2 regions of the Variovorax sp. PBL-E5 genome follow, and region 1 is predicted to be linked to the other one. Evidence: predicted binding sites of a transcription regulator. Region 1 holds the regulator's gene; the other holds the start of a gene.
The links. The regulator LexA, encoded in region 1, represses DNA repair genes until DNA is damaged. The targets are predictions, from matches to a motif close to ACTGTATNNNNATACAGT.
Positions count from the first base shown of each region.

Region 1 (14,927 bases):
ATCTTCCAGCGTCACCAGCCCGCGCGTGTCGTCCGTCAGGCGCAGATGGATCGACAGCACGTCGGCAGCCATGAAGAACGCGTCCCGGTTGGGGGCCACCTGCAGGCCGTCGGACCTTGCCTTGGCGCAGCTTTCTTCGCGGCCCCAGATCACCACCTGCATCCCGAAGGCCTGTCCGTAGCGGGCGACCAATTGGCCGATGCGGCCGTAGCCCCAGATGCAGAGGGTCTTGCCCTTCAGCACCGAGCCGAGCCCGAAGTTGGGCGGCATCGAGGCCGACTTGAGGCCCGACTGCTGCCACGCGCCGTGCTTGAGGTTGCTGATGTATTGCGGCAGGCGGCGCATCGCGGCCATGATGAGCGCCCAGGTGAGCTCTGCAGGTGCCAGCGGCGAACCCGTGCCTTCGGCCACCGCAATGCCTTGCTCGGTGCAGGCGTGCACATCGATGTGTGCGCCGACGCGCCCTGTCTGCGAGATCAGCTTGAGCTTGGGCAGCTTCTCGATCAGTTGACGGGACACCTGGGTGCGTTCGCGGTTCAGCACGATCACATCAGCGTCCTTGAGCCGGATCGAGAGCTGTCCGATGCCCTTGACCGTATTGGTATAGACCTTGGCTGCGTATGCATCGAGCTTGGCGGCGCAGCGCAACTTGCGCACCGCGTCCTGATAGTCGTCGAGGATCACAATGTTCATGGCGTGCCATTGTGCCTCGCGTTGCCAACGCGCCGTGTCGGCGCGTGGCTGGACACGGTTCGGCCAGATGCGCGTGCGGCGAGGTCATCGTCTCGGCGAACGTCCGCGGCGCGGGTCTGGAACCTGCGCCGGCGACAGGCCGCTCCGTGTCAATGCAGTCCGGCTGCTCGTGGTGTTGCGTCCGCGGCCTCCAGGGCGGCCAGCCGATCGAGCTCGGCGCAGACGTCGACCATGCGGCCCGAAATCAACACGCGACTGGCACGCCCGCCAGATTGCTGGGCGTCGACCGTGCGCACGACGCGCAAGGGACGCATCGGCGCTGGCACTTCGGCCTGCGCCGATGCGCCGGGGTGCACCGCGCAGCTGGGCCGAACACTCACATACCGCAGGCCAGCCGAAGCGGTGCGGCGCGATCGACGAGCCGGCATCCAGCGGCTCGCCAGCGATTGCAGTGGTGTGAAAAAATCAGCAATGCTGAGAAGAGCGATTCCCATGTGAACTCCAGAAAATCAGAGGTTGAACACAGGCAGGATTGCTTTCATCGGCTTCGACAGGGTGATGGCCTTCGCCATACGCCCGCCACCTGTTGCGGCCGGGATCTTCGCGCATGCGGCTGCATGCGATGGCTGCCGCAGCTACATCAGCATCGTGTTGCGGATCAGGCCGACTGCAAGGCCTTCAATCTCGAAGGGCTCGCCGGGCTGAACCACGATGGTGGGGTAATCGGGATTTTCCGCATGCAGCTCGATGACCTGCTTATTGCGCTTGAGGCGCTTGACCGTCACCTCATCGCCCAGCCGTGCCACCACGATCTGCCCGTTGCGGGCTTCCTTGGTGGCCTGGACGGCGAGCAGATCGCCGTCCATGATGCCGGCGTCGCGCATGGACATGCCGCGAACCTTGAGGAGGTAGTCGGGCTGGCGCTGGAACAGCGTGTTTTCCACGTAATAGGTTTGATCGACGTGTTCTTGCGCAAGGATGGGCGAGCCTGCGGCCACACGGCCGATCAGCGGCAGCGCCAACTGGGCCATGCCGGGGAGGGACAGGGAGAACTGGTTGTTGCGGGATTCGTTGAGGGAGCGCAGCGCATCGCCCTTGAGGCGGATGCCGCGCGAAGTGCCGCTCACGAGTTCGATGACACCCTTGCGGGCCAGCGCCTGAAGATGCTCTTCGGCTGCATTGGCCGACTTGAAGCCGAGCTCGGCGGCAATCTCGGCGCGAGTGGGCGGAGCGCCGGTGCGCGCGATGGCACTCTGGATGAGGTCGAGAATCTGCTGCTGACGGGCGGTAAGCTTGACGGCAAACTGCATGAATGACTCCTTGCGGCACTGGCTGAATATCCAGTACCTGTATTTTTAACCAGTTTTAGAAAGTTGGCAAGCCATGGCCCAGGACATTCGAGACGGCCGGCGCCGCGTGATCGTGTTGGGGACGGGCGGCACCATCGCCGGAAGGGCGGCGGCGCCCGGTGACAACATCGGCTATGCCGCCGGCCAGGTGGGCGTGTCGGATCTGCTGAGCGGCATCGAGGCGCCGGACGGAATTTCATTGTTGGCGGAGCAGGTCGCGCAGATCGACAGCAAGGACATGACGTCGGTGGTCTGGCGCGAGCTCGCCCTGCGCTGCGCTCACTGGCTCGCCGAGCCCGACGTGGCGGGCATCGTCATCACGCATGGCACCGACACGCTGGAAGAGACGGCGTTCTTCCTGCAATCGGTGCTTTCGCCGCACAAGCCCGTGGTTCTGACCTGCGCGATGCGGCCGGCCACTGCCCTGGCACCCGACGGACCGCAGAACGTGCGCGATGCCCTCGTGGTCGCTGCGATGCCAGGTGCACACGGCGTCGTGGCCGTGTGTGCAGGGACGGTGCACAGCGCGTTCGATGTGCGCAAGGTCCACACCTATCGGCTCGATGCATTCGATTCCGGTGACGCGGGCCCGTTGGGCTATGTCGAGGAAGGCGTTGTGCGGCTCCACAGAAGCTGGCCCGGCGCGGCCGCCGATGTCGCCTCAGGCCTGTTCGAACGGATGATCGAAGCGCGGACATGGCCTCGGGTCGAGATCCTGGTGAGCCACGCAGAGGCGCGCGGGAGCATCGTCGATTCACTGCTCCAGGAGCGCCGGCTCGGTGCGGCAGAGCCGGTACAAGGCCTGGTGCTCGCGGCCACCGGCAACGGCACGCTTCACCATGCGCTCGAAGAGGCAGCACTTCGGGCGCAATCCGCCGGTGTGGCCGTGGTGCGTGCGACGCGATGCGCGCAGGGGCGCATCCTGCCGAAAGCCGGCGAAGCGGAATCGATACCCAGCGTCGGCGCCTTGACGCCGGTGAAGGCGCGCATCGCCCTCATGCTGGAACTCCTGGGCAGCCCATCGACCGCCTGAGAGAACCGGAATGTTCGCGCGAAGGGGGCCGATCAGCTGCTCAACGCCGTGAGCGCGCGCTGAGTGATCTCATCGACCGTGCCGACACCGCTGATGGCGCGGTACTTCGGCGCCGCAGCCGGCTCGGCCTTGGCCCATGCCGCGTAATAGTCGACCAGGGGACGTGTCTGCTGGCTATAGACCTCGAGACGCTTGCGCACGGTGGCTTCCTTGTCGTCCTCGCGCTGGACCAGGTCGTCGCCCGTCAGGTCGTCCTTGCCCTCGGTCTTCGGCGGATTGAACTTGACGTGGTAGATGCGTCCCGAGGCCGGGTGCGAGCGGCGACCGCTCATGCGCTCGACGATGTCTGCGAAAGGCACGTCGATCTCGAGCACATAGTCGAGGTTGACCTGCGCCGCGCGCATGGCTTCGGCCTGCGGAATGGTGCGAGGAAAGCCGTCGAAGAGAAAACCGTTCGCGCAATCCGGCAGTGCGAGACGTTCCTTGACGAGGTTGATGATCAGATCGTCGCTCACGAGTGCGCCGGATGCCATGACGGCCTGCGCCTGCAGGCCGAGCGCGGTACCCGCCTTGACCGCGGCTCGCAGCATGTCCCCGGTGGAGATCTGGGGAATGCCATATTTCTGGCAAATGAAGGCGGCTTGCGTGCCTTTGCCTGCCCCGGGGGCGCCCAACAAAATCAGTCTCATGGTGTCCTCGGACGGTTCTTTGAATTCTGTCGCGCCATGCACACTCGCCACGTGAGCGGCGCAGGGCGGAGTTGGATCGAGGATAGCATGCGTCCCGCGGCCGAATCGCGGACCAGGGCGAGGCTGGCTACGCGGCCGACAGCAGCGCGCGCACGCGGGCCAGGTCTTCCGGCGTATCGATGCCCGGCCCTGGCGCATGGTCGCTGACATGCACCGCGATGCGGTGCCCGTGCCACAGTGCGCGCAGCTGTTCCAGCGCTTCGGTGCCCTCGATCGGTGCCGGCGGCAGATCCGGAAACCGGCGCACGAACCCGGCGCGGTAGCCATAGATGCCGATATGACGCAGCGCTTGCGGTGCACGCGGCAATGTGGTCGGGCCTTTCCCTGCAAAGCCGTCGCGCCACCATGGGATCGGCGCGCGACTGAAGTAAAGCGCGTTGCCTTGCGCATCGAGCACGGTTTTCACGACATTCGGATTCACGAAATCGTCGACCGAGTCGATCGCGTGTGCTGCCGTGCTCATCACCGCATCGGGATGCGAGTCCAGAGTGTGGGCCACGGCATCGATGAGCGCCGGATCGATCAGTGGCTCGTCACCCTGCACGTTGACGACGATCGCATCGTCCGCGAGGCCGAGCAGGGTGCAAGCCTCGGCGAGGCGATCGCTGCCGCTGGGATGGTCGGTGCGGGTGAGCAGGGCTTGCACGCCATGGGCCTCGCAAGCGGCAACGATGCGCGCATCGTCCGCGGCCACCACGACGCTGCGTGCGGCAGACTGATGCGCGCGTTGCGCAACGCGAACCACCATCGGCAGGCCGGCAATGTCGGCCAGCGGCTTGTCCGGCAAGCGCGTCGACGCCAGCCTGGCAGGGATGAGAACGGTGAACGAAACCACGCTTTGCCGCGGCCCGGCTCAAAGGCCCAATTCTTCGTCGGAAAGGGTGCGTGCTTCCGTCTCGAGCAGCACGGGGATGCCGTCGCGCACCGGATAAGCGAGGCGTGCGCTGCGCGAGGCAAGTTCCTGCTTCTCTGCATTCCAGGTCAGCGGGCCCTTGGTCACGGGGCAGACGAGCAGTTCAAGCAGCTTGGTGTCCATCGAGGGATGATAGCTTCGCATCGAGCGCGGCGAAAAAGGCCGGCGCGGGTTCGAACACCAGAGGGACGGCCAAGGCTGCAGGGGCTGTTCGCCACAGTTTCACGGCGTCCTTTTCCGTGCAGATCAGCGTGTGGCTGCCGTTGTTGGGCGGGGACGTCCAGTGATGAAAATCGTCGTGATCGGGCAATGCGATGCATTGCGCCAGGCTCAGACCGGCCTCGCGAAGCATCTGGAAGAACGCGTCGGGCTTTGCGATCGCGGCGACGGCGATCAGGTGCCGTCCGCTCAACGAGGACAGCGCAATGGCCGTGCCGTCGCTTTGCAGCGCATGGTCGGCCAGCATGCGGCGGGCGCCGAATCCGGCAAATGCCGGGTGGCGCCCGGTATGAAGGATCAAGTCGCAGGAGCGGGGCCAGCGCTCGCGCAAGGGGCCGGCCGGAAGCAGCCAGCCATTGCCGGTGCCGCGATCGTCGAAGACGCAGATCTCGACGTCGCGCGCCAGCGCCCAATGCTGCAAGCCGTCGTCGCTCACGATGACCTGGATCGCAGGATGGCGCGCAAGCAGGGCGCGGGCTGCTGCCGCACGCTGCCGGGCGACGAAAACCGGCGCATGGGTCGAGCGCCGGATCAGCGCGGGTTCGTCGCCGACCTTGTCAGGATCGCTGTCGTCGAACACCTCGCGGCAGTCGTCGGTCGACCGGCCGTAGCCGCGCGACACCACACCCGCCGTGATGCCGCGTGCATTCAGGTGCCGCACGATCGCCATCACCACCGGCGTCTTGCCCGAGCCGCCCGCGACGACGTTGCCGACCACGATCACCGGCACGCCGATCCGTTCGACGGGCTGTATCCCGAAGCGATAGAGCGCCCGCCGGCAGCCGGCCAGCACGCCGTAGAGGAGGGACAACGGCCAGAGCAGCCGCGCGATCAAGCCGCGTTGCAGCCAGGCTCGCTGCAGCCAGGCCAAGGCTAGCGTCCCGCTTGCGCGGCTGTCTGCGTGGCGAAGGTGATGCGCATGAGGCCCGCGCGGCGCGCGCCTTCCATCACCGTGATCACCGACTGGTGCGAGGCGCTGGCATCGGCGCTGATGATCACGACGTTGTCCTTGGCTTCGTCCGCTGCGGCACCGAGCGCTGACGCCACGGTTTCGATGCTGCGGTCCGGCAGGATCGTCTTGTTGACCGAATAGCGCCCGTCGGCCGAGACCGCGACGACCACTTCCTTCGGGTAGTCGTGCTGCGCCTCGGCATCGGCCACCGGCAGGCGAATCTGCATCTCCGTGAACTTGCTGTAGGTGGTCGACAACATCAGGAAGATCAGGATGACCAGCAGCACGTCGATGAACGGGATCAGGTTGATCTCGGGTTCATCGCGCGAGCCATGGCGAAAATGCATTCTCATCGGCGCAGGGCGTTCAGGTGCCGCGCGAAGCGCTCGCCGGCGAGTTCCAGGTTCAGCAGGTACTCGTCGACGCGGCTGCGGAAATAGCGCCAGAAGATCAGCGACGGGATCGCGATGATCAATCCGAAGGCCGTGTTGTAGAGCGCGACGGAAATGCCGTGTGCCAGCTGCGCCGGATTGCCGGAGCTCACCGCGCCGTTGGCCGGTGACTGGGAGCCGAAGATCTCGATCATTCCGATCACTGTGCCCAGCAAGCCGAGCAGAGGTGCGGCCGATGCGATGGTTGCCAATGCCGGCAGGTAGCGCTCGAGCCGGTGCGCGACCATGCGCCCGGCGGCCTCCATCGCCGCACGCAGGTCGTCCTCGGTCGAGAGCGGATTGGCGTTCATGGCGCGAAAGCCGGCGGCCAGCACTTCGCCGAGCCCCGAGTTCCGTTCGAGCTTGGTCACGACGTCGGGGCCTGGAATGGCGGCGCGCGATACCGTGATGGCTTCATCGAGCAATTTCGGAGGCAGGACTTTGGAGGTTTTCAGGTTCGTGAATCTCTCGATGACCAGCGCCAGGGCGATCACCGAACAGGCGAGCAGCGGCCAGATGGGCCAACCCGCAGCAACTATGATGGAAAACAAAAAAATCCTCCGTCCTGGTGGACTGCAAATGCGCGGCGATTATCCACCGAGCCGGTCTGGCCTTCGACCTGTATTCGCTGTAGGCGTTGCCGCACAGTTTCTGTGGATAACTTTGTGGCTAACAAGCCGAGCAACTCATCCAGACCCGCATGCCCAGGGCCTTCCATTGAATCGATCGAATTTTGAGCACCGCTTTTTCCAATGAAATCAATGTTTTGCACGGAAAGCCGTGCATGTGGTGCCGGTTCGGTCCGTGCCGAGGACGAGCGCTCGTCGGCTGTGGACGACTGCTGATCTGTAACAGGGCTGCCCATGGGTGAACGCGAGCCCTATCCGGCGTCGACGGCCCGGGTATGGGCGGTTGGCGCCCTGTGCCGCGCCGTTGCGGATGCGCTCGATGCGCGCTTCAATCCGGTGGCGGTAAGGGGTGAGATCTCGGGCTTTTCCCGTGCGGCCAGCGGGCATTGCTATTTCTCGCTGAAGGATGCGTCCGGTCAGCTGCGGTGCGCCATGTTCCGGCGCGCTGCCGGCTTGCTCGATTTCTCGCCGCGCGACGGTGACCAGGTCGAGGTCCGCGGCCGGTTGGCGGTCTACGAGCCGCGCGGCGATCTGCAACTGGTGGTCGAGAGCCTGCGCCGCGCGGGGCAGGGCGCGCTGTTCGAGCAATTCCTGCAGCGCAAGGCCAAGCTGGAAGCCGAAGGGTTGTTCGATACCGCGCGCAAACGACCGCTGCCTGCCATGCCGGGCGCGATCGGCGTCGTCACGTCCCTGGGGGCGGCCGCACTGCACGACGTCGTGACCGCATTGCGCCGCCGCGTGCCGCATATTCCGGTGGTGATCGCGCCGGCGGCCGTCCAGGGTGCGAACGCGCCGGCGGAACTCGTTCGGTCGCTGCAGTCGCTGTATGACCTGCAGCCGGCCGTCGAGGTGATCCTCCTGGTGCGCGGCGGGGGATCGATCGAGGATCTCTGGGCCTTCAATGACGAGATGCTGGCCCGCGCGATCGTCCAGAGTCCGGTGCCCGTGATCAGCGGCGTCGGCCATGAGACGGACTTCACCATTGCCGATTTCTGCGCCGATCTGCGTGCCCCGACGCCCACGGCCGCTGCCGAACTCGTCGCGGCCCCGCGCGAGCTCTGGCTGGGTGCGTTGGAATTGCTCGAAGAGCGCCTGACCCAAGCGCTGTCTGCTCGGGTGGATGCGCTGAGCCAACGCCTCGACCTGGCGGCCAGCCGGCTCGGCCGTCCTTCGGCATTGGCGGCGCGGCAGCAGCTGCGCCTGGCACATCAGGCGCAGCGATTGCACTACGCGGTTCTGTCCAGAGTGCAGCGCCTGGCGCAGTCCCGGCAGTCGCTGGAGGCCGAGTTGCCACGCAGGATCGGGGACGTCCTGACCCGGCATCACGAGCGGCTCGATCGGGCGGCACTTCGACTGCAGCTGCTGGATCCTGCATTGGTCCTGCAGCGCGGCTATGCGTGGCTGACGGACGCGACGGGTCACGCGATCACGAGCGTGGCTCGGCTTGCGCCCGGCGACGAGGTCAGCGCGCGTCTGGCCGACGGTGCTGTCGATCTGACGGTGCTGAGAACAGGGACAACGGGAAAGCGTCCGACGCCGGCCGCCTAATTCCTTTCTAGAATCCTTCATCCCACAACCAACCTGAGAGATACAACATGGAACACGTTCTTCCTCCTCTGCCCTATCCGATGGACGCGCTGGCGCCCGAGTATTCGAAGGAAACCCTGGAGTACCACTACGGGAAGCACCACAACGCCTATGTCGTGAACCTGAACAACCTGCAAAAGGGCACGGAGTTCGAAAAGATGACGCTCGAAGAGATCGTCAAGAAGTCCAGCGGCGGCATCTACAACAACGCGGCCCAGATCTGGAATCACACTTTCTTCTGGAATTGCATGAAGCCTGCGGGCGGCGGCGAACCCACCGGCGCGCTGGCCAAGGCCATCGACGCCAAGTGGGGAAGCTATGCGGCCTTCAAGGAGGCGTTCGTCAAATCCGCGGTGGGCAACTTCGGCTCGGGCTGGACCTGGCTGGTCAAGAAGGGTGACGGGACAGTGGACATCGTCAACACCGGCGCGGCCGGTACGCCGCTGACCACGGCCGACAAGGCGCTGCTGACGGTGGACGTCTGGGAGCACGCCTACTACATCGACTACCGCAACCTGCGTCCCAAGTTCGTCGAGACTTTCCTTGCCAAGCTGGTGAACTGGGACTTCGTGGCGAAGAACTTCGGCTGATCCGATTCAGCCCGAAAGAAAGCCGACTCGTGGGTCGGCTTTTTTCATGGGGCGTGGCGTTCAGTGCCTGTTCGCGAACAACACGCCGCCGAGCTTCGCGCCCTTCTTGATGTTCTTGTGGGCGAACCAACCCTGGTTCATCTCGAGGACGAAACGCACCGGCTCCTCGGAGCAGTGCGAGTTTTCGGTCATCGGCTGCATGTCGGCCAGGTTCACGATGCGACCGTCGTCGGCCACGAAGGCCGCAGTCAACGGGAGGATCGTGTTCCGCATCCAGAAACACTGCGTGGCCGGTTGCTCGAACACGAAGATCATGCCTTCGAACTGCGGCATCTCCTTGCGGAACATCAGACCGATCTCGCGTTGTTCGGGCGTCTGCGCGACCTGTGCGTCGATCTGGTACATGCCGACCGACAACTTCGTGCGCTGAAGATTCATCTGCGGTTCCTGGGCATGCGCAAATGCCGTCGTCAGGACCGAGAACACAAGGAGGCTAAGAATTCGTCGCAGCATGGTGGACTTTCTGGCGGACACCGTAAACAACAATGCCCGCTGTTGCGGGCACGACCAAATTTGCGTGCGAAGCTTACCTTGTCTTCGACGCCGGCGTCATGCGAAGGCCTGGGTCGCGCAGGCGAAAAAAAAGCGTTCCGCAGAACGCTTTTTTCGTCAGCAGCGCGGGGCGCTTACTGGGGCGTGCCGCCTTGCGTGCTGCGGCGCTTGAGGCTGCCGTCCTTGTTGCGGCGGCGGGTATCGCGCGTCGATGCGCGCTTTTCGCCGGCAACGGCAGCCTTGTCGGCGCCGACGGCACCGCCTTCGGGCGTCTTGACTTCGTCGCCGCCCTGCGCCTTGACGCCGGGGGCCTTCGATTCCACCTTGGCCTGGGCCTTCACTTGCGGCTTGGTGTTCAGCTGGGGCTGGGCTTCTTGCGAGGTGCTGCCTTGGGCATATGCGCCAGCCGCAAACAGGCCGGCGATCATGACTGCGAGAACTTTGCTCATTACGGATTCCTCTGTGGAGATGGATTGAAAACGCCTCCCGGCCAGCAGAAGGTCAGCCAACAACGAGACCAGGATGGGCTCGGTTGACAGAATCTTCGGGCTCCTCCGGTTGCGTCTAAAATTCTAAAGCTATTCAGCCATCTGAAAACAAAGTGCTTTTCGGCCCTTAAATCCACCCAGAGTTCCGTTCTCATGTCCAGCTATCAGCACATCAAGGTTCCGACCGAAGGCCAGAAGATCACGGTCAATGCCGACAATTCACTCAATGTGCCTGACCAGCCCATCATTCCGTTCATCGAGGGCGATGGCACCGGCCTGGATATCACGCCGGTCATGCTCAAGGTGGTCGACGCGGCGGTCGCCAAGGCCTACGGCGGCAAGAAGAAGATCCACTGGATGGAGGTCTTTGCCGGCGAAAAGTCGACCAAGGTCTATGGTCCCGATGTCTGGCTGCCCGAAGAGACGCTGCACGCGGTGCGCGACTATGTGGTATCGATCAAGGGTCCCTTGACCACCCCGGTCGGTGGCGGCATCCGTTCGCTGAACGTGGCGCTGCGCCAGGAACTCGACTTGTATGTCTGCCTGCGCCCGATCCAGTATTTCGAGGGTGTGCCCAGCCCGGTCAAGGAACCGCACAAGACCAACATGGTGATCTTCCGCGAGAACTCGGAGGACATCTACGCCGGCATCGAGTTCGAGGCCGAGAGCGACAAGGCCAGGAAGCTCATCAAGATCCTGCAGGACGAATTCGGCGTCAAGAAGATCCGCTTCCCGAACACCTCGGGCATCGGTATCAAGCCGGTGTCGCGCGAAGGCACCGAGCGCCTCGTGCGCAAGGCGATCCAGTACGCGATCGACAACGACAAGCCCAGCGTGACGATCGTGCACAAGGGCAACATCATGAAGTTCACCGAGGGCAGCTTCCGCGACTGGGCCTATGGCCTGGCGGCCAAGGAATTCGGCGCCGAACTGGTCGACGGCGGTCCCTGGATGAAGTTCAAGAACCCCAGGACGGGCAAGGAAATCACCATCAAGGACTCGATCGCCGACGCGTTCCTGCAACAGATCCTGCTGCGGCCTGCCGAATACTCGGTCGTCGCCACGCTCAACCTCAACGGCGACTACATCTCCGACGCGCTGGCCGCGCAGGTCGGTGGCATCGGCATTGCGCCCGGGGCGAACCTCAGCGACACCGTCGCGATGTTCGAGGCCACGCACGGCACGGCGCCCAAGTACGCCGGTAAGGACTACGTCAACCCCGGCTCCGAAATCCTCTCGGCCGAGATGATGCTGCGTCACATGGGCTGGAAGGAAGCTGCCGACCTGGTTATCAGCTCGATCGAGAAATCCATCGCCAGCAAGAAGGTCACCTACGACTTCGCGCGCCTGATGGAAGGCGCCACGCAGGTCAGCTGCTCGGGTTTCGGCCAGGTCATGATCGACAACATGTGAGGCCCGTCCGGCGCCCACCGGATGCCCCGCGTCAGCCCCAGTGCCTTGCAGGTGCTGGGGTTTTTTGTTTTCGTGCGACATTGACCTCGGCGCCAAGAGAACTGGCTCGGCGCCACCGCAGCCGGCCCGGCCGCCGCGAAGGTTTTGCGCCAGCGCGGCAGAGTTCACGCTGCGGTCACTTGATTGTCGCCAGGACGCCACCATTTTTAGAGGGTCCGGCACCGCACCCGCACGCTCTATAGAATCATTTTTATGGCAACCAGAATCCCTTCGACCCCACCCACGCCGCCGGCCCAGAAGCCAGCGCGGGACGACGGTGACTCGGTCGTGCTCGAACGGCGACCGCAGAAGACGGCCCCGCCCCAGATGTACCAGGTGGTGATGCTGAACGACGACTACACGCCGATGGAGTTCGTGATCGTCGTCATCCAGGAGTTCTTCAACAAGGACCGGGAAACAGCCACCCAGATCATGCTCAAGATCCATCTGGACGGCCGCGGCGTTTGCGGGGTCTATTCCCGCGACATGGCGGCCACCAAGGTCAATCAGGTGATGGAGGCGGCGCACCAGGCCGGGCATCCGTTGCAGTGCGTCAGTGAACCGGTTGAATAAAGCGCGCTCCAACCCATCTGAGAAATTATTTACAGCAAGGCAAAAGGAAATCACATGATTGCCCAGGAACTGGAAGTCAGCTTGCACATGGCTTTTGTCGAAGCCAGGCAGCAGCGCCACGAGTTCATCACGGTGGAGCACCTGCTGCTCGCTTTGCTGGACAACCCGAGTGCCGCAGAGGTTCTGCGCGCCTGCTCGGCCAATGTCGACGACCTGCGGGCGTCGCTCACCAACTTCATCAAGGACAACACGCCGCAGGTGGCAGGCACCGACGATGTGGACACCCAGCCCACGTTGGGATTCCAGCGCGTGATCCAGCGCGCCATCATGCACGTGCAGTCCACCGGCAACGGCAAGAAGGAAGTCACCGGCGCCAACGTGCTGGTCGCGATCTTCGGTGAAAAAGACTCGCACGCGGTCTACTACCTGCATCAGCAGGGCGTCACGCGCCTCGACGTGGTGAACTTCATCGCCCACGGCATCAAGAAGAGCGATCCGCCCGAGGCTGCCAAGGGCAGCAGCGAATCGTCGTCGGGCGAGGGCGAGGAGGGCGGCGGCGAGAAGAACGAGAAGTCATCTCCGCTCGAGCAGTTCACGCAGAACCTCAACCAGCTCGCCAAGGAAGGCAAGATCGACCCGCTGATCGGCCGCGAGTACGAGGTCGAGCGCGTGATCCAGATCCTGTGCCGCCGGCGCAAGAACAACCCGCTGCTGGTGGGCGAAGCCGGTGTCGGCAAGACCGCGATCGCCGAGGGCCTGGCCTGGCGCATCACGCAGAACGACGTGCCCGAGATCCTCGCCGAGTCGCACGTGTACTCGCTCGACATGGGCGCATTGCTGGCGGGCACCAAGTACCGCGGCGATTTCGAGCAGCGGCTCAAGGGCGTGCTCAAGTCGCTCAAGGACAAGCCCAACGCGATCCTGTTCATCGACGAGATCCACACCCTGATCGGTGCCGGCGCGGCTTCGGGCGGCACGCTCGATGCGTCCAACCTGCTCAAGCCGGCGCTGTCCAGCGGCCAGCTCAAGTGCATCGGCGCGACCACCTTCACCGAATACCGCGGCATCTTCGAAAAGGATGCGGCCCTGTCGCGTCGCTTCCAGAAGGTCGACGTGGTCGAGCCGACCGTCCAGGAGACGGTCGACATCCTCAAGGGCCTGAAGTCGCGCTTCGAGGAACACCATGGCGTCAAGTACGGCGTGGCGGCCCTGCAGGCCGCGGCCGAGCTGAGTGCCAAGTACATCAATGACCGTCATCTGCCCGACAAGGCGATCGACGTCATCGATGAGGCGGGCGCCGCCCAGCGCATCCTGCCGGCCAACAAGCGCAAGAAGACCATCAGCAAGACCGAAGTCGAGGAAATCGTCGCCAAGATCGCGCGCATTCCCCCGGCCAACGTCTCCAACGACGACCGCGGCAAGCTGCAGACCATCGAGCGCGACCTCAAGAGCGTGGTGTTCGGCCAGGACAAGGCGCTCGAAGTGCTGGCCTCGGCCGTCAAGATGGCGCGCTCGGGCCTCGGCCGCGAGGACAAGCCGATCGGCTCCTTCCTGTTCAGCGGCCCGACGGGCGTCGGCAAGACCGAAGCGGCCAAGCAGCTCGCCTACATCATGGGCATCGAGCTGATCCGCTTCGACATGTCGGAGTACATGGAGCGTCATGCGGTGAGCCGGCTGATCGGCGCGCCTCCCGGCTACGTCGGTTTCGACCAGGGCGGCCTCTTGACCGAGGCGATCACCAAGAAGCCGCACGCGGTGCTCCTGCTGGACGAAATCGAGAAGGCGCACCCCGACATCTTCAACGTGCTGCTGCAGGTGATGGACCACGGCACCCTGACGGACAACAACGGACGCAAGGCCGACTTCCGCAACGTCATCATCGTGATGACGACCAACGCGGGTGCCGAGACCATGAACAAGGCGACCATCGGCTTCACCAACCCGCGCCAGGCGGGCGACGAGATGGCCGACATCAAGCGCCTGTTCACGCCGGAGTTCCGCAACCGCCTGGACGCGACCGTGAGCTTCAAGGCACTCGACGAGCAGATCATCCTGCGCGTGGTGGACAAGTTCCTGCTGCAGCTCGAAACGCAGCTCGCCGAGAAGAAGGTCGATGTCACCTTCACCGATACGTTGCGCAAGCACCTGGCCAAGAAGGGCTTCGATCCGCTGATGGGTGCACGGCCGATGCAGCGCCTGATCCAGGACACGATCCGGCGCGCGTTGGCCGACGAACTGCTGTTTGGAAGGCTGCAGGAGGGGGGCCGGTTGACGGTCGACCTCGACGACAAGGAAGAAGTGCAGCTCGACATCCAGCCGCTCTCGAAGAAGGAAGGGCGGGCCAAGCCCGAGGCCGAGGAGGCCGAGGCACGGTAGCGCTTGCTCGCCCCCAGGCTGCGCGCACTTCGTGTCGCTTCGCCTACCTCCTGGCCGGGGGCAACACCGGCGGACCGGCTGAGCCGGATCCGCGGTGTTCCTGGTGTGGGGAGAAAGGCCGGTAGCATTCGCTGCCGGCTTTTTTTTGGCTGGCGTATCTGTTCTCCTGCCTTGATCCTTCCCGTCCTCAGTCCCGAATGGAAAACTGGCCTCTCCCTGGCCTGGAGCGGCTATATCGCTGTGCTCTCGGTCTGGATCGTGATGCAGAAGCGGGCGCCGGTGTCGACGATGAGCTGGATCCTGTCGCTGGCGCTGCTGCCGCTGGCTGGCTTCGTCATCTA
Region 1 is NZ_LR594671.1:2,571,754-2,586,680, forward strand. Features, by position in the region: gene WDLP6_RS12520 (D-2-hydroxyacid dehydrogenase family protein) at 1-693, opposite strand, end outside; gene WDLP6_RS12525 (hypothetical protein) at 843-1,187, opposite strand; gene lexA (transcriptional repressor LexA) at 1,329-2,003, opposite strand; gene WDLP6_RS12535 (asparaginase) at 2,077-3,075, shown strand; gene adk (adenylate kinase) at 3,108-3,764, opposite strand; gene kdsB (3-deoxy-manno-octulosonate cytidylyltransferase) at 3,892-4,659, opposite strand; gene WDLP6_RS12550 (Trm112 family protein) at 4,678-4,860, opposite strand; gene lpxK (tetraacyldisaccharide 4'-kinase) at 4,841-5,827, opposite strand; gene WDLP6_RS12560 (ExbD/TolR family protein) at 5,830-6,255, opposite strand; gene WDLP6_RS12565 (MotA/TolQ/ExbB proton channel family protein) at 6,258-6,890, opposite strand; gene WDLP6_RS12570 (hypothetical protein) at 6,875-7,111, opposite strand; gene xseA (exodeoxyribonuclease VII large subunit) at 7,203-8,516, shown strand; gene WDLP6_RS12580 (superoxide dismutase) at 8,564-9,145, shown strand; gene WDLP6_RS12585 (DUF192 domain-containing protein) at 9,206-9,658, opposite strand; gene WDLP6_RS12590 (cell envelope biogenesis protein TolA) at 9,832-10,146, opposite strand; gene icd (NADP-dependent isocitrate dehydrogenase) at 10,339-11,598, shown strand; gene clpS (ATP-dependent Clp protease adapter ClpS) at 11,851-12,210, shown strand; gene clpA (ATP-dependent Clp protease ATP-binding subunit ClpA) at 12,265-14,586, shown strand; gene cls (cardiolipin synthase) at 14,758-14,927, shown strand, end outside.

Region 2 (14,927 bases), 330 kb from region 1:
GGCCCTGGCAGAGGATGTCCTCGCTCCTGGCGAAGCGCACGATGTCCTCGACCGTGAGGAAGAACATCTCGTAGTGGAGTTCGATGATCAGGTCGAGCTCGTGCTGCACCTGCGTGCGCACCTGCTCGGGAATGCCCTCGGGGTATTTGTCGCGCGCACCTTCCCAGGTCTTGCGCACCAGCGTCTGCGCCGGCGTCTCGCCGTTGCCGACGTTTTCCAGCGGGTACTGGTAATGCGCGCGGATCTCGTCGAGCCCGAAGGTGCAGCGGCGTATCACCTCGAGCGTGCGGGCGAGCAGCGCGCGCGGGAAGATGTCGGCCAGCCGCTTGCGTGAACGCAGATGGCGCTCGGCATTGGGCTGCAGCGCGAAGCCGCATTCGCCGACCGGTTTGCCCTCGCGCACGGCGGTGATCACGTCCTGCAGCGGCTTGCGCGAACGCACGTGCATGTGCACGTCGCCCGCGGCCACGAGCGGCAGGCCGGTGCGCTCGCCCAGCGCGTGCAGCGTGGCGAACCAGAGATCGTCGTCCCATTCGTTGGGCATCTCGACCAGCAGCCAGGGCTTGTGCTCGAACAGGCCGGCAATGGTTTCCACATCGGCCTGCAGCGACGGCAGGTCGAAGATTCCGCCCGACGACGCGCGGCGCGGCCCGAGGAGGATTTCGCAGTGGCGCAGCGAGGCGATGTCGCTGTCTTCGAGGCTCACGTGGTAGTCGCCCTTGGGCGCGCGGGTGCGCGCGGCAGTGATGAATTCGCACAGGTTGCCCCAGCCTTCGAGGTCGTGTGCGATCGCGACCAGCCGCAAGCGCTCGAACACGAACTCGCTGCCGTACAGCACGCGAAAGTCCGGGTTGCGCGGATGCGGCGGCAGGTCGGGATTTTCGCGGTCCTGCTCGTCGAGCAGTTCGAGGTAATCCTTGAGTCCCGTGTGGGCGCGCACCACGCCGGCGACCGAGCATTCATCGGTGATCGCGAGCGCCGCGTAGCCCAGCTCGTAGGCCAGCGCCACGAGTTCCTCGGGCGCCGATGCGCCCCGCTGGAAGCTGAAGTTGGAGACGCAGTGCAGTTCGGCATAGTCCGGCAGTTCGCGCACCGGCTTCGCGGCCGCCGTCGGCAGCACATGCACCTTCGACATGCGGGCGCGCAGTTGCTTGTCGCTGAGTTCAGGCATAGAGGCCCTGCAGGTACCAGCGCACTTCGTCCGATGCGAAGCAGGCCGAGGGCCGCTCGCGGTAGATCCACACAAGGCCGGCTTTCGGGCTTTCGGCGATGTAGTAGTCGCGCACGGCCGGCCGGCCGTCGGCCCACCAGCCGGCCTCCAGCCGCTGCGGCCCGACCAGCCTGCGCAACGCACCCTGGTAGCAGGGGTACTCGCCCTGCATCTCCAGCTGCAGCGGCTCGCGCAACAACCACGAAGGGTAAGGCGGCTCCGGCCGCGAAGGCGGCGACGGGGCATCGGTTCGCTTCGCATGCAAGGCCGGCTGCCATGCCTGCCGATGCTCCGGCCGGTGATCGGCCCGTGCGACCGCACTCAGCACCTGCCCTGCGCCGAGCCGCGCGCTGAGCCGCTCGACCAGTTCGTGCAGCTTGTCGCCCTTGCGGTTGTCCTCGGGCAGGAAGCTCGTGCTCGCGCCGGCCCACGGCGTGGTTTCGAGCGAGCGCAGGCGCAGCCAGCTGGCCGGCGCCGCCAGCCAGGTGAGCGCGAGCCGCTCGGCCATCAGTCGGCGCAGGTGCGCCATGTCCTGCGTGGGCTCGGCCGTGCGCACGATGATCTGCTGGTGCGGCGGCAGGTCGACACCTTCGAGGCGCTTCAGGTCCAGCGTCCATTGCAGCTCGACCGCGACCGCGCCGCGCTGCCGCGCGCGCAGCCAGATCTGCAGCGCGGCCAGCAAGCGGTTGGCCGACCACATCAGCTCGGGCGCACCTTCGGCCAGGGCGGGCAGCTCGATCTTCTGCTCGAAGACATCGGGCAGCGTGAGCCAGCGATGGCTTTCGGGCCGCAGGCCATAGGCCGCATCGAGCGCCGCGCGCAATTCCTTGCCGAAGCGGCGCGTGAGCCCGGCGCGCGGCAGCGCCGCCACCTCGCCCCAGGTGCGGCAGCCCAGGTGGGCCAACACGTCGAGGTGATCGTGTGCCGCGCTCAGGGTGCCGAGCGGCAGGCCGCAGGGCAGCTCGGCAGGCGGCGGCTCGCCGCGCGCGAACAGACGCAGCCGTGCGAGCGCGATCAGGCTGGTCGCGCCCTGGGCCTGCTGCACGCGCACCGGCGCTGCCGGGTTCGTGCCAGCAATCAGGCGCATCAGCGCCAGACGGCCGCCCCACAGCCGCTCGCAGGCCGAGACTTCGAGCAACAGCGCCTCGTCGACCCAGGCGACGCGCGGCGTGAAGCCCAGCGCCCACCAGCCCAATGCTTCGGGGGTCGGCAGGACGGCATCGCCCTCAGGCAGCCACCGCAAGGCGATCCAGTGCATGCACTCCTCCTTTCCATGCCTCGATGCGCACCACCGTGGCCGTGCCGGCGGCCGGTTCAACGCCCTCCTGCTGCCGCCGCAGCTTGCGCCGCAACTGGCTGCCCGCGAGCAGCGCCGCCATGCGCTCGCTGCGCGCAGGCAACTGCACCGGCGAGGCCAGCGGCGGGCCGCGGCGCTTGAGGACGCGGATGTCGATCTGCGTACGGTCCTGCTCGCAGGTGGCCAGTTGCAGGCGCAGGCGTGCCGGGGAAGTCGATTGCGCCGCGCGCTCGGGCCGGAACACGAACAGCAGCGCGTCGTGCTGCGCCGCCGCGAGCTGCAGCCGCCGCAATTCGCCCACGCGCGCCTGCGGCAGCCAGGCCAGCACGGCGGTGATGTCGGCACAGCGAAGCGCCTGCTCGCAGGCCCAGAGCCGCGCAGCGGGTGCCTCGCTGCGCACCCACAGCAGCGCTTCGACCGGCAGGTCGTGCGCCGCCAACGCCGGACCGAAGGGCTCGTGCGGCGCGCCGATCAACGCCACCGGGCCGGTGCTGCCCTGCACCGCCTGCGCCAGCGCGGGCAGCAGCAATTGCCAGGCATGCGCCTCGGGCGCGGACTGCAGCAGCTCGGTCATGGCCCCGACCGGCCAGCCACCGCCGGGCAGTTGCGCATCGAGGGCGGCATGGCCGGTGCCGATGACCTGCGCGTCGGCCAGGCCCAACTCGTCGCCGCACCAGACGTGGTGGCGGGCGACAGGGGAAAAGGAGTCGAAGGAAGGGAGGCCCATGATGGATTGGATGACTGTATTTTTATACAGTATTTTCTGCCTCGCATCGCGCTTTTTCTTTATCCCTCCTACATGCCTTTCAGAACCGCCGTGATCAATTTATATCTACTTGGATATAATTCATGAAGCCGATCTGCTTTCTCGGCGACTCCCTTCAATGCCTGAAAGACTTTCCATCGGATGTCCGACAAGATGTGGGATACCAGCTCGACAAGGGGCAACGTGGCGAACAGCCTGACGACTTCAAACCCAGGCCACGTCGAGGCAGCACATCGAGACGGCACGACGCCGCTTCCAGCAAATGATCAAGGAGTGCACATGAACCCTGCTCATACTCATGCCAGCGTCTGGGATGCCATCGCCGACACGCCGGAACAGGCGGCCAATCTCAGGGCGCGCGCGGAACTGATGCAGAAAATCGCCGCCATCGTCAAGGAGAGCGGCTGGACCCAGACCCAGGCCGCAACGCGCTGCGGCATTACGCAACCCCGGATGAACGACCTGTTGCGAGGCCGCGTGTCGCGTTTCTCGCTCGATGCGCTGGTCAACATCGCGACGGCTATCGGGCGTCGCGTTCATGTCGAACTGACGATGGACTGAGACGCGACATGGGAGCCGCAACCCATGAGGGCGTCACGCGCGCCCGGTTTCTGCGCTTCGGCGCCGGTCTGTCGATCTGCACTGCCCTGCCTCCGCTCGCCTTCTCCCAGCCACGGACGGAAACGAAGATGAACACCCGCCCCATCCCCTCCACCCACGAGCTTTTGCCCGTCATCGGCTGCGGCACCTGGATCGGCTTCGACGTCGCGCCCGGCAGCGCCGAATACCAGCGCCTGCCCGGCGTGCTCGACGCACTGTTCGCCGCCGGCGGCAAGCTGATCGACAGCTCGCCGATGTACGGCCGCGCCGAAGCGGCCACCGGCGATCTGCTGGCCGCATCGAAGCAGCGCGAGCGCGCCTTCCTCGCCACCAAGGTCTGGACCAGCGGCCGCGAGGCCGGCATCGCGCAGATGGAGCAGTCCTTCCAGCGCCTGCGCGCCGAGCGCATCGACCTGATGCAGGTGCACAACCTGGTCGACTGGCGCACCCACCTCAAGACCCTGCGCGGCTGGCAGGACCAGGGCCGCGTGCGCTACATCGGCATCACGCACTACACGTCATCGGCCTATGCCGAAGTCGAAGCGGTGCTGCGTGCCGAGAAGCTCGACTTCCTGCAGATCAACTACTCGCTCGATGCGCGCGAGGCCGGACAGCGCCTGCTGCCGCTCGCGGCCGAGCGCGGCGTCGCAGTCATCGTCAACCTGCCCTTCGGCGGCGGCGGCCTGCTGCGCCGCTTGCGCGACAAGCCATTGCCCGGCTGGGCCGCGGAGATCGGCTGCACGAACTGGGCACAGGTGCTGCTGAAGTTCGTGCTGAGCGCGCCGGCCGTGACCTGCACGATTCCCGGCACCGGAAGCCCCGAGCACATGACCGACAACGCGGCAGCCGGCACCGGCCCGATGCCCGACGCGGCCTTCTGGCAGCGGCACGCCGCCTCGCTGGCCGCTTAGGCGTCCGGCCCCCGGCTTCAGCTCTGCTGCAGTCCGAGCTTGTATTCGATGCTGTTCACCAGCCCGACCAGACGCGGCCCGAGGTTCGTCTCCAGGTACTTCCTGTCCGTCGAATAGCTGGGCACTGTCGCGTTGAAGGCGAGCGACATGCCGTTGACCCGCCCGCGCATCGGCACGGCCACGGCGGCGAGCGTCGGCCGCCAGTCGGTCGAGACGATGCAAAAGCCGAGCGACTTGATTTCGTCGAAGGCCAGATCCAGCGCCGGACCGAACTTGTCCCATTCCTCGGGATAGGCTTTCTGGAGTTGCTTGAGGAGGATGGCGCGATCCGGCGCCTCCTGCGCATACAGCAGCGCCCGACCGATGGCCGTGCGCAGGAAGGGCCGCGTCGAGCCGATGTCGGGCTTCGTGTCGTTCGTGTCCTGCCCCTGGACAGTTTCCAGGTAGACGACCTGCAGCCGGTCCCTGGTTCCCATCGACACGGGACCGCGTGCATAGCGCGCCAGTTCGAGCATGGCTGGGCCCGCCACCTGTCGAATGGTCAATTGCGACAGCAGCGGATAGCCGAGCGAGAGAACGGCGGGCCCGAGGGAGTACCGGCCGGTTCTCGTATCGCGTCGAAGGTAGCCCAGGCCCACCAGGGTGAAGGTCAGCCTCGACACCGTGGGCCGTGCCATGCCCAGTTGCTCCGCGATTTCCTTGTTGCCGAGCGTCGCCGCGCCGCTGCCGAAGCAGCCGAGCACCGCGAGGCCATTGGCCAGCGTGGACGCGAATTGGGGATGAGCGACCAGATCCGCGGCGTCCGGGAAGTCGGGACTGGGTCGATCGGCCAAACGAGGTCTCCATCCAAAACGGTGGTTGACATTCTATCGAACCGATCAGACAATTTCATTCCACTATCTTGATTGCAAATCAATATAACGAATCTCTCATCACCATGATCGAAGAAACCGGCCCCACCTTTCCCAGCGCCCTTCGCGGTCGCCCCCTGTTCTCGTTCGTGGTGGTCGCCGACACGCACGTCAACGAAAGCGATGGCGTGTCCAGTTCGCCCTACGAAACCAACCGCCTGGCCAATGCGCGCGCCCGGCGCGTCTTCCTGGACATCGCGGCCATGGATCCGCCCCCGAGCTTCGTGGTGCACCTCGGCGACATCGTTCATCCGGTGCCGTCGCTGCCGACCTTCGACGAGGCGGTGCGTTGTTTCAAGGACATCGCGGCACCGGTCAAGGTCCCGGTCCATCTCGCGCCGGGCAACCACGACGTCGGCGACAAACGCGTGGACTGGATGCCGGCCGACCAGGTCTGCGAGTCCTTCCTGAAGACGTACCGCGCGGCCTTCGGTGCCGACTACCACGCCTTCGACGAAGGCGGACTGCGTTTCATCGTCATCAACTCGCTGCTGCTCAACTCGGGGCTGCCCGACGAGGAACGCCAGAAGCTCTGGCTCGAAGACGAGATCGAACGCGCCGCCGACAAGCGCGTATTTCTCTTCATGCACTACCCGCCCTACATTCATTCACGCAGCGAGCGCGGCAACTACGACAACGTCGACGAGCCGGGCCGGTCCTGGCTGCTGGGGCTGATGCAACGGCCGCAGGTCGAGGCCGTGTTCGCAGGCCACGTCCACAACTTCTGGTACGAACGCGTGGGCGACGCCGAGTTCTACATGCTGCCGTCGACTGCCTTCCTGCGCCACGATTTTTCGGAGTTCTACAAGGTCGCGCCGAGCGTCGAGTTCGGCCGCGGCGACGTCGAGAAGCTCGGCTACTTCGTGGTCGATGTCCATGCCGACGGCCATGTCGCCCATTCGATCCGCACGATGGGCGCGCAGGCGAAGGCCGGCGATGCGACCCTTGCGCGACACGAACGGCTGCTCGCACACCCGAAGACCTCGACCTTCGACAACGTCGGCGTGGAGCTGCGCCATCCATGGGCCGAAAGCATGCAGATCACCGCGACCGGCGGCGTGCAGGAGTTTGGCCGCAAGTGGGCGCGCAACGACTATCCGTTGCTGGCGCTGTGGGAAATGGGCGCGCGCCTGCTGAAGGTCCCGGACATGGACCTCGGCGAAACCGAATCGAGGCAACGGATGCAGGTGCTGGCGCGCCAGGGCCATCGCTACATCGTGACGGCGCTCGGTGCGCCCAAGGCGGAACTGCTCGCGCACGACCTGCAGGCCTGCGGCGTCGCGGCTTTCGAGGTCAATGCCACGCTCGACGGCTTCGCACGCCAGCGCAGTGCGCTGCGCGCACTGCGCACGTCGTCGGGCGCACAGGTCTACTACGCGAAGATCCTGACCTTCGACGACTCGCATTTCGACGGCAAGCATTTCAGCCATTTCGTCAAGGCCGGATTCACGCCCGAGGAACTGGCCGAGCACGAGGAGATGATCCTCTCGGCACACCGCGCCGGCGAGATCGACGGCGTCACGGTCCGCATCGAAGCCGGGCAGTCCCTCGTCGCCGCGGCCGCGACCTTGAAGGCATTCCACGCAGCGACCGGCTGCCTCGTGCTGGCCTCGCTCAAGCTGAGCGGCCCCAGCCTGGCGATCGAGCGCGCCGACGATCGCGCCAACGTGGCGAGCGTCGCCGAGGCCATGATCCTGTCGAAGTCGAGCCCGGGCATCCGCTACGTGTACGACACCTTCATGGACGTGGACCGCGGCTACTTCCCGCGCCATGCCTTCATCGACCGGCGCTTCAATCCGCGGCCCGCAGCGACCGCGTTCACGACCCTCAACGCGCTACTGTCGAGCGCGCAGACCCTCACGCTCGGTGCGCAGACGCACGATGCCGACCTCGCGCTCGCCTTCAAGGCAGACGCGCAGGACTACGTGCTGATCCGGCAGACGACGAGCCGGGTGCTCGACCGCCTGGGCACGCTGGCGCCTTCGGGCATCGCCTACGACCTCGTCACCGGCGAGCGATGCAGCGTGGCCTCGCAGATGAAGACCTTGCAGCGGGCGCTCGACGGCGAAGGCGATGGCCCGCTGCAGGTCGTCCTCGTCCGCCTCTGAGTTCCATTCCAACCTTCGTGCAGGAGTTCCTCATGTCGATCCGTTCCACCGTGCTCGCCCTCGTTCTGGCCGCGTCGGCACCGCTCCTCTCGTGGGCCGAGCCGGCCTACCCGGACAAACCGGTCAAGCTTCTCGTCGGCTACGCACCCGGAGGCTCCACCGACCTGGTCGCACGCCTGATCGCCACCGCGCTGACGGCCCGATGGGGCCAGCAAGTGGTGGTCGAGAACCGGCCCGGCGCCAGCGGGATGATCGCGGCGGAGCAAACCGTGCGGGCAGCACCCGACGGCTACATCCTGCTGCTGGGCTACACGCCCGAGGTCTCGCTCAACAGCCTGGTCTTCAAGAACATGCGCTACGACCCGGTGTCGGACCTCTCCGCGATCGCGCTGGTCGCATCGGCGCCGCTGGTCCTGGTCAGCGGACCGAAGCTCCCCGTCACGGACATGAAATCGCTGCTCGCGCGCAAGAACGCTTCCGAACCGATGACCTACGGATCGCCGGGCATCGGCGGGCAGCAGCACATGGCCGGCGAAATGCTCGCACGCCTGACCGGGCTGCGTCTGACGCATGTGCCTTACCGCGGCACATCGCTGGCCGTCAGTGACCTGATCGGCGGACAGATCGATCTTTTCTTCGCGACCACGCCGCCGCTGCTCCAGCACATCCGCGCCGGCAAGCTGCATGCGCTCGCGGTGGCCGGCCCGCGCAGGGAAAAGCTGCTGCCCGACGTGCCGACGGTGGTCGAGCTCGGCCTGCCGCGCCTGCAGCTGACCAACTGGTTCGGCGTCTTCGGACCGAAGGCACTTCCCGAACCGCTGCAGAAGAAGATCAGCACCGACGTGATGGCCATCCTGTCGCAGCCCGCCTTCGTGCGTTCGCTCGAGGACCAGGGCCTGTCGGCGACGCCGCTTCAGGGCGCTGCGCTGCACGATTTCATCGCCGCGGAGATGAAGAAGTACCAGGCGATCGTCGCGGAGACCGGCATCAGCGCCGAGCCCTGAGTCGCGTCGTCGCAAGAAGACGCGGCACGACAGCCGCGACGGCCGTCAGGCGAAGAAGGCTGCGAGCCGCGCGTTGACCTCGTCCGCGCGCTCGTACTGCACCCAGTGCCCGGCGCCGTCGATCACCGCGCCCTGACGGTTCGCATGGCCCGCGACGAGCTGCGCCACCAGTGGCCGCGAATCGGCCGTCACGTCGTGCTCGCCCCACAGCAGCAACTGCGGCCCCGCAATGGCATCGAGCGCGGCCTGCAGCCCGCCCGCGAGCGACACGTCCTTGCTGCGAAAGCGCGTGCCATGGCAGGAGATGTCGTGGATCACGAAGGCCAGCGCATCGATGGCCGCCTCGTCGTGCAGCATCAGCGCGTGCAGGTTGTGCAGCAGGGCGGCGCGCTCCTCGTCGCGGTCGCGCGCGGCGCGCCAGTTGATCATCTCCACGGTCATGCGGCGCAGCGTGCCGTGGCCGCCGCTGCCCAGCAAGGCCAGCCGCCGCACATCGCCGCGCTGCAGCGCGAAGCGCGATGCGACGAAACCACCGAATGAAAAGCCGCCCAGATCGATCTCGCGGTGCGCGCCGATCAGGCTGTCGAGCGTGCCGCCGAGCGCATCGAGCAAGGGATCGAGCGCCTGCCGGGCCGGCGCCGGCCGCTGCGGCGCATCGGAGTCGTTGAAGCCCGGCATATCGGGCAGCCACAGCGTGCGCGTGGCCGAGAGCGCCTCGATGTTGCGCAGCCAGTGCATCCAGCTGCCGTGGCCACCGTGCAGCAGCACCAGCGGCGGCTGCGCATCGCCGTTGCCGAAGCGGCGCCAGCGCACGCGCACGCCGCCGTGCTGCGGGTCGTGAACGGTGGACAGCGCATCGATGCGCGCGATCAGGCGGCGTGCCTCGGCATCCGCTTCGGCGTCGAAGATCGAGGAATCAGGCACCGGCCGCCTCGCCAAAACGGAAGCTCGACACCGCGATGCCGCCCATGAACGCTTCCTCGTGATACACCCGCACGCCGGCCTCGCCCTCGGCGGCACCGACCGCGACCATCAACGGAATCAGGTGCTCCTCGCGCGGATGCGCCATGCGCGCCGCCGGCGCCGAGGCCCAGTCGAGCAGGCGCTCGACACGCTGCGGCGGCGCCGCGCCGACCACCGCATCGTCGAGCCAGTCGTCGAAGGCCTTCGACACATCGCGCGCCTGCGGTCCGAAGTTGCGAAGATTGTGATAGCTCAGGCCGCTGCCGACGATCAGCACGTTCTCGTCGCGCAGCGGCGCCAGCGCACGGCCGAGCGCGAGATGCTGCGCCGGATCGAGGCCGCGCAGCAGCGACAGCTGGATCAGCGGCACGTCGGCCTTCGGATACATCGCGGCCATCGGCGAGAAGGTGCCGTGGTCGAAGCCGCGTTCGGCATCGACTCCCGCGGGCAGGCCCGCCGCTTCCACCAGCGCCTGCACGCGGCGCGCGAGTTCGGGCGCGCCCGGCGCGTCGTAGTGCACGTGGTAGGTGTGCTCGGGAAAACCGCCGTAGTCGTAGACCATCGGCGGGTGCGGGTTGCCCATCACCGTGAAGGCGGCCTCCTCCCAGTGGGCGGAGATCATCAGGATGGCAGCCGGCGTGCGGCCGATCTGGCGCGGCATGTCGGCCAGCGCGGCGGCGAGGCGGTCGTAGGCGGTGCCCATTTCCTTTTTCATCCAGGGCCACGGCCCGCCGCCATGGGAAATGAAATAGGTCGGAAGGGTCGAGGTGGTCGAGGTGGTCGTGGTGGTCATGAAGGCTCCTTGACCCCGAGTCTAGATATTTCCCATGCAGCGCGTGCTGGCGCTGCCGCCCGCTACAGTGGCGCCTGTCTGGAGACCACGCATCTTGTTTCTTTTCTTCGAAAGACTTCTTCGCCCCTATCCGCCCGCCGAACCCGCGCTGCCGCCCGGGGGCTTCTTCGCCTTTCTCTGGGCCTGCACCGACGGCGTGCGCGGCAAGATCGCCGCGATGGCCCTGCTCACCGCGGCGATGTCGGCCTTCGAGGCGCTGCTGTTCGCGATCCTCGGCCGCATCGTCGACTGGCTCGGCGGCCAGGTGCCGGCGCAGCTCTGGCAGCAGCGCGGCAGCACGCTCACATGGCTGGGCGTGGCGCTGATCGCCAGCATCGGCGTGGTCGCGCTGCAGACCATCGTCAAGCACCAGACGCTGGCGGTGAATCTGCCGATGCGCATGCGCTGGAACTTCCATCGCCTGATGCTGGGCCAGAGCATGGCCTTCTATCAGGACGAGTTCGCGGGCCGCATCACGGCCAAGGTGATGCAGACCGCGCTCGCGGTGCGCGACACCCTCTTCGTGCTGGCCGATGTGATGGTGGCGATGGGCGTCTACATCGCCACCATGATCGTGCTGGCGGCCGTGCTCGATGCGCAGCTGATGACGCCCTTCGTGATCTGGCTCGCGCTCTACATCGGCACGCTGTGCTTCTTCGTGCCGCGGCTCGGCAAGATCGGCAAGGCGCAGGCCGATGCACGCGCGCTGATGACGGGCCGCGTGACCGATGCCTACACCAACATCTCGACCGTCAAGCTGTTCTCGCACACGCAGCGCGAGGCCGGCTTCGCGCGCGCCGCGATGACCGAGTTCATGGCCACCGGCTATGGCCAGATGCGGCTGGTGAGCGCGTTCGAGATCGCCAACCACACGCTCAGCATGGGCCTCACCGCCGGCATGGCCGGCACCGCGCTGTGGCTGTGGTCGCAGGGCGCGGTCGGCGTCGGCGCGGTCGCGGCGGCCACCGCGATGGCCTTGCGGCTGCAGGGCATGTCGCACTGGATCATGTGGGAGATGACCAGCCTGTTCGAGAACATCGGCACCGTGCAGGACGGGATGAAGACCCTGTCGCGCCCGCGCACGGTGCTCGACGCGCCGGATGCCGGCACGCTCGACGTGCCGCGCGGCGAGGTGCGCTTCGAGCATGCGAGCTTCCGCTATGGCGATGCGGGCCGGCGCGTGATCGACGACCTCACGCTGCGCGTCGCGCCCGGCGAGAAGATCGGCCTGGTGGGCCGCTCCGGCGCCGGCAAGTCGACGCTGGTGAATCTGCTGCTGCGCTTCCATGACCTCGAAAGCGGCCGCATCCTGATCGACGGCCAGGACATCGCCCATGTCACGCAGGACAGCCTGCGCGCCCACATCGGCATGGTCACGCAGGACACCTCGCTGCTGCACCGCTCGGTGGCCGACAACATCGCCTACGGCCGGCCCGACGCGAAGCCGGCCGCAATCCAGGCCGCGGCCGAGCGCGCCGAGGCGCACGCCTTCATCCAGACCCTGGGCGATCCGAGCGGCCGGCACGGCTACGAGGCCCACGTCGGCGAGCGCGGCGTCAAGCTCTCGGGCGGCCAGCGCCAGCGCATCGCGATCGCGCGCGTGATGCTCAAGGACGCGCCGATCCTGCTGCTCGACGAGGCCACCAGCGCGCTCGACTCCGAGGTCGAGGCCGCGATCCAGGCCAGCCTGTACCGGCTGATGGAGGGCAAGACGGTGATCGCGATCGCGCACCGGCTGTCGACCATCGCGGCCATGGACCGGCTGATCGTGCTCGACGAAGGCCGTGTGGTCGAGGAAGGCGACCACCGCACGCTGCTCGCGCAGGGCGGCCTCTATGCGCGCCTCTGGGCGCACCAGAGCGGCGGATTCCTGGGCGACGGCGACGACGACGACGAATGGGAAGTGAACCCGCCGGAAAGCAGCGCCGGCTTGCGTCGCGAGTCCTACAGTGCGCGAAGTCCATCGCCGACATCGCGAACCGGGACGGCGGCGCACGCTGAAGCTGTCTTCAACAAAGAGGAGTCCCCGCCGTGAATTCCATCATCTATATCGTCGGTTTGGTCGTCGTCGTCGTCGCCGTTCTGTCCTTTTTCGGTCTGCGCTAGAAACATCTTCCTTCGTTCCCGGGGCCCTTCGCGGCCCCGTTTTTCATGGCGGCACGGGCCGGCGTGGCGGGCATAATTTGGATGTTCGTAAAAAATCGTAATGGCCTGTCGTGAACGGAGCCTCCATGACCGCCCGAGAACTTGAAGCAGCGCTGCTGATCCGATGTACCGATGTCGCGCGGGCGGTCGCGCCGACAGCCCAGGATCAGCGCGAGGCCAACGTTTTCCAGCTGGCAGCGACCGTCATCCGGTCGCAGTTCCCTCGCGAGTCCACGAGTCTGAAACGGGCCAGTGAGCAGTATTTCGCCGCGCATCCCGATGAGCGACTGGCGTCGGGCGACGTCGTCAGGAATGGCTGGGTTGCGAGTCTGTCGCGCCTTCGTGACATGCTCAGTCAGCAACTCAATGGGCATTGAAGGCATGCCGACAAGGCCAGTTTTTCATACCGGGACTGCGCTGGCAAAAGGCCTGCGCGAGCTTTTCAAGCAACTTGAAGAACGACTTTCACTGTCCAGTCCCATCCATGTGTATCTGGCAGGTGGGATGGCAGTTCACCTCTACACGGCGAGTCGTGTCACGACGGATGTCGATGCTGAATTTGGCAGCCGTGTGTTCATTCCGAACGACCTCATCGTAGACGTTGCGTTGGAGGACGGCACACGAGAGTCGGTGTATTTCGACACCAACTACAACTCATCTTTTTCTTTGATGCACGAAGATTATTTGGACGATGCCATTCCGCTGGATCTGGGCGTGGAGCAGATCAGACTTCATGTTCTCTCTCCTCTTGATCTTGCGGTCAGCAAGATTGCCCGCTTTGCCGACAATGACAAAGAGGATATCGCCGAGTTGGTTCGCCTCGGACTGACGACCGCTGACGAGATCGAACAGCGCGCAACAAGCGCCTTGGGAGGCTATGTTGGCGGGCTGGCCATGCTGCGCCTGAATCTGCGGGATGCTGTCGCTCTGGCCCGTCGAATTGAAGCGAAAAACGCGGCGTCTTAGCGGGTTGTGGGATCGCCGAACTTGAAATTGAACTGCGTTGCGCGCCCCTCTGCCTTTCAGGACGCGGTGATCATCGAAGCCGTGCAGCTGATCGAGCAGGCCGGCCCGCTCGACGACGCACAGGCGATGCGCGAAGCGGCCAGCGCACACGCAGACGGCCCGGCGCGCATCGCGGCACGCGCGCGCATCCTCGGCCAACGCATCGGACTGCAGGACGAACTGGCCCGTGCGCGCCATTGGGCGCCGTGGGTGCTGCTGGCGCTGGTGGCGCTGATCGTGCTCGCCGGGCTGACGCTGGCCGGCAGCGTGGTCGGCAACAGCGAGCGCCGCATCAACGTGGTGGTGGCGCTGGCGAGCCTGCTCGGGCTGCATCTGCTGACGCTGCTGCTGTGGCTGTTCGGCCTGGTGGTTCCGCTCGGCGCCTTCAATGCCTCCTTCGGCTGGATCTGGCTCGCCCTCACGGCCCGCGTGGCCGGCGGTCGGCAGGGGCAGACGCCGCTGCTGCTGCGCGCCGCCACCCGGCTGATGGCGCGCGCGCGGCTGCTGCCCTGGGCGCTGGGTTTCGTGAGCCATGCGATCTGGTCGCTGTCGTTCACGGTCGTGATCGCGGCGCTGCTGTTCGCACTCGCGTTTCGCAGCTACACGCTGAACTGGGAAACCACGATCCTCGAACCGGCCTTCTTCGTGCACGCCGTGCAATGGCTGGGCGCGGCGCCGTCGTGGCTCGGCTTTCCGGTGCCCGACGCCAACGCCGTGCTGTCGCCGCTGGCCGCGGCCTCGGGGCAGCGCGCCTGGGCGTTGTGGCTCACCGGCTGCATCGTGGTCTATGGCCTGCTGCCGCGGGGGGTCTTCGCGCTGCTCTGCGCGGCCGTGTGGAGGCTGCGCCGCAAGTCGCTGCGGCCCGACGGCTCGCAGGCCTATTTCAGCCGATTGCTGGCCCGCTTCGACGCCATGGCGCCGCGCCATATCGTCGATGCCGACAGCGGCCCCGCGCCGCGGCGCATGCCGACGAGCCTCAGCGACGGCGAGGTCGGCGACGCAGTGGTGCTGATCGGCTTCGAGTTGCCCGACGAGTTGCCGTGGCCACCGTCCGAAGCCCGGGCGTCCGGCGCGCAGGTGCTGCGCATCGACGGCAGCGCCGGTGCGCGGCGCGCGCTGCTCGACGAGCTGGCCCGGCTGCGGCCGCGCCGGGCCTTCGTCGCCTGCAATGCGGC
Region 2 is NZ_LR594671.1:2,238,858-2,253,784, reverse strand. Features, by position in the region: gene WDLP6_RS11010 (error-prone DNA polymerase) at 1-1,171, opposite strand, end outside; gene WDLP6_RS11005 (DNA polymerase Y family protein) at 1,164-2,468, opposite strand; gene imuA (translesion DNA synthesis-associated protein ImuA) at 2,437-3,234, opposite strand; gene WDLP6_RS10995 (helix-turn-helix domain-containing protein) at 3,415-3,834, shown strand; gene WDLP6_RS10990 (aldo/keto reductase) at 3,843-4,784, shown strand; gene WDLP6_RS10985 (IclR family transcriptional regulator) at 4,802-5,617, opposite strand; gene WDLP6_RS10980 (metallophosphoesterase family protein) at 5,722-7,803, shown strand; gene WDLP6_RS10975 (Bug family tripartite tricarboxylate transporter substrate binding protein) at 7,836-8,807, shown strand; gene WDLP6_RS10970 (alpha/beta fold hydrolase) at 8,853-9,731, opposite strand; gene WDLP6_RS10965 (DODA-type extradiol aromatic ring-opening family dioxygenase) at 9,724-10,563, opposite strand; gene WDLP6_RS10960 (ABC transporter ATP-binding protein) at 10,658-12,637, shown strand; gene WDLP6_RS10955 (hypothetical protein) at 12,834-13,124, shown strand; gene WDLP6_RS10950 (DUF6036 family nucleotidyltransferase) at 13,114-13,713, shown strand; gene WDLP6_RS10945 (DUF2868 domain-containing protein) at 13,735-14,927, shown strand, end outside.
Region 2: imuA (translesion DNA synthesis-associated protein ImuA) is a predicted target of LexA. The motif match lies at 3,248-3,265, and genes of this name have one in related genera.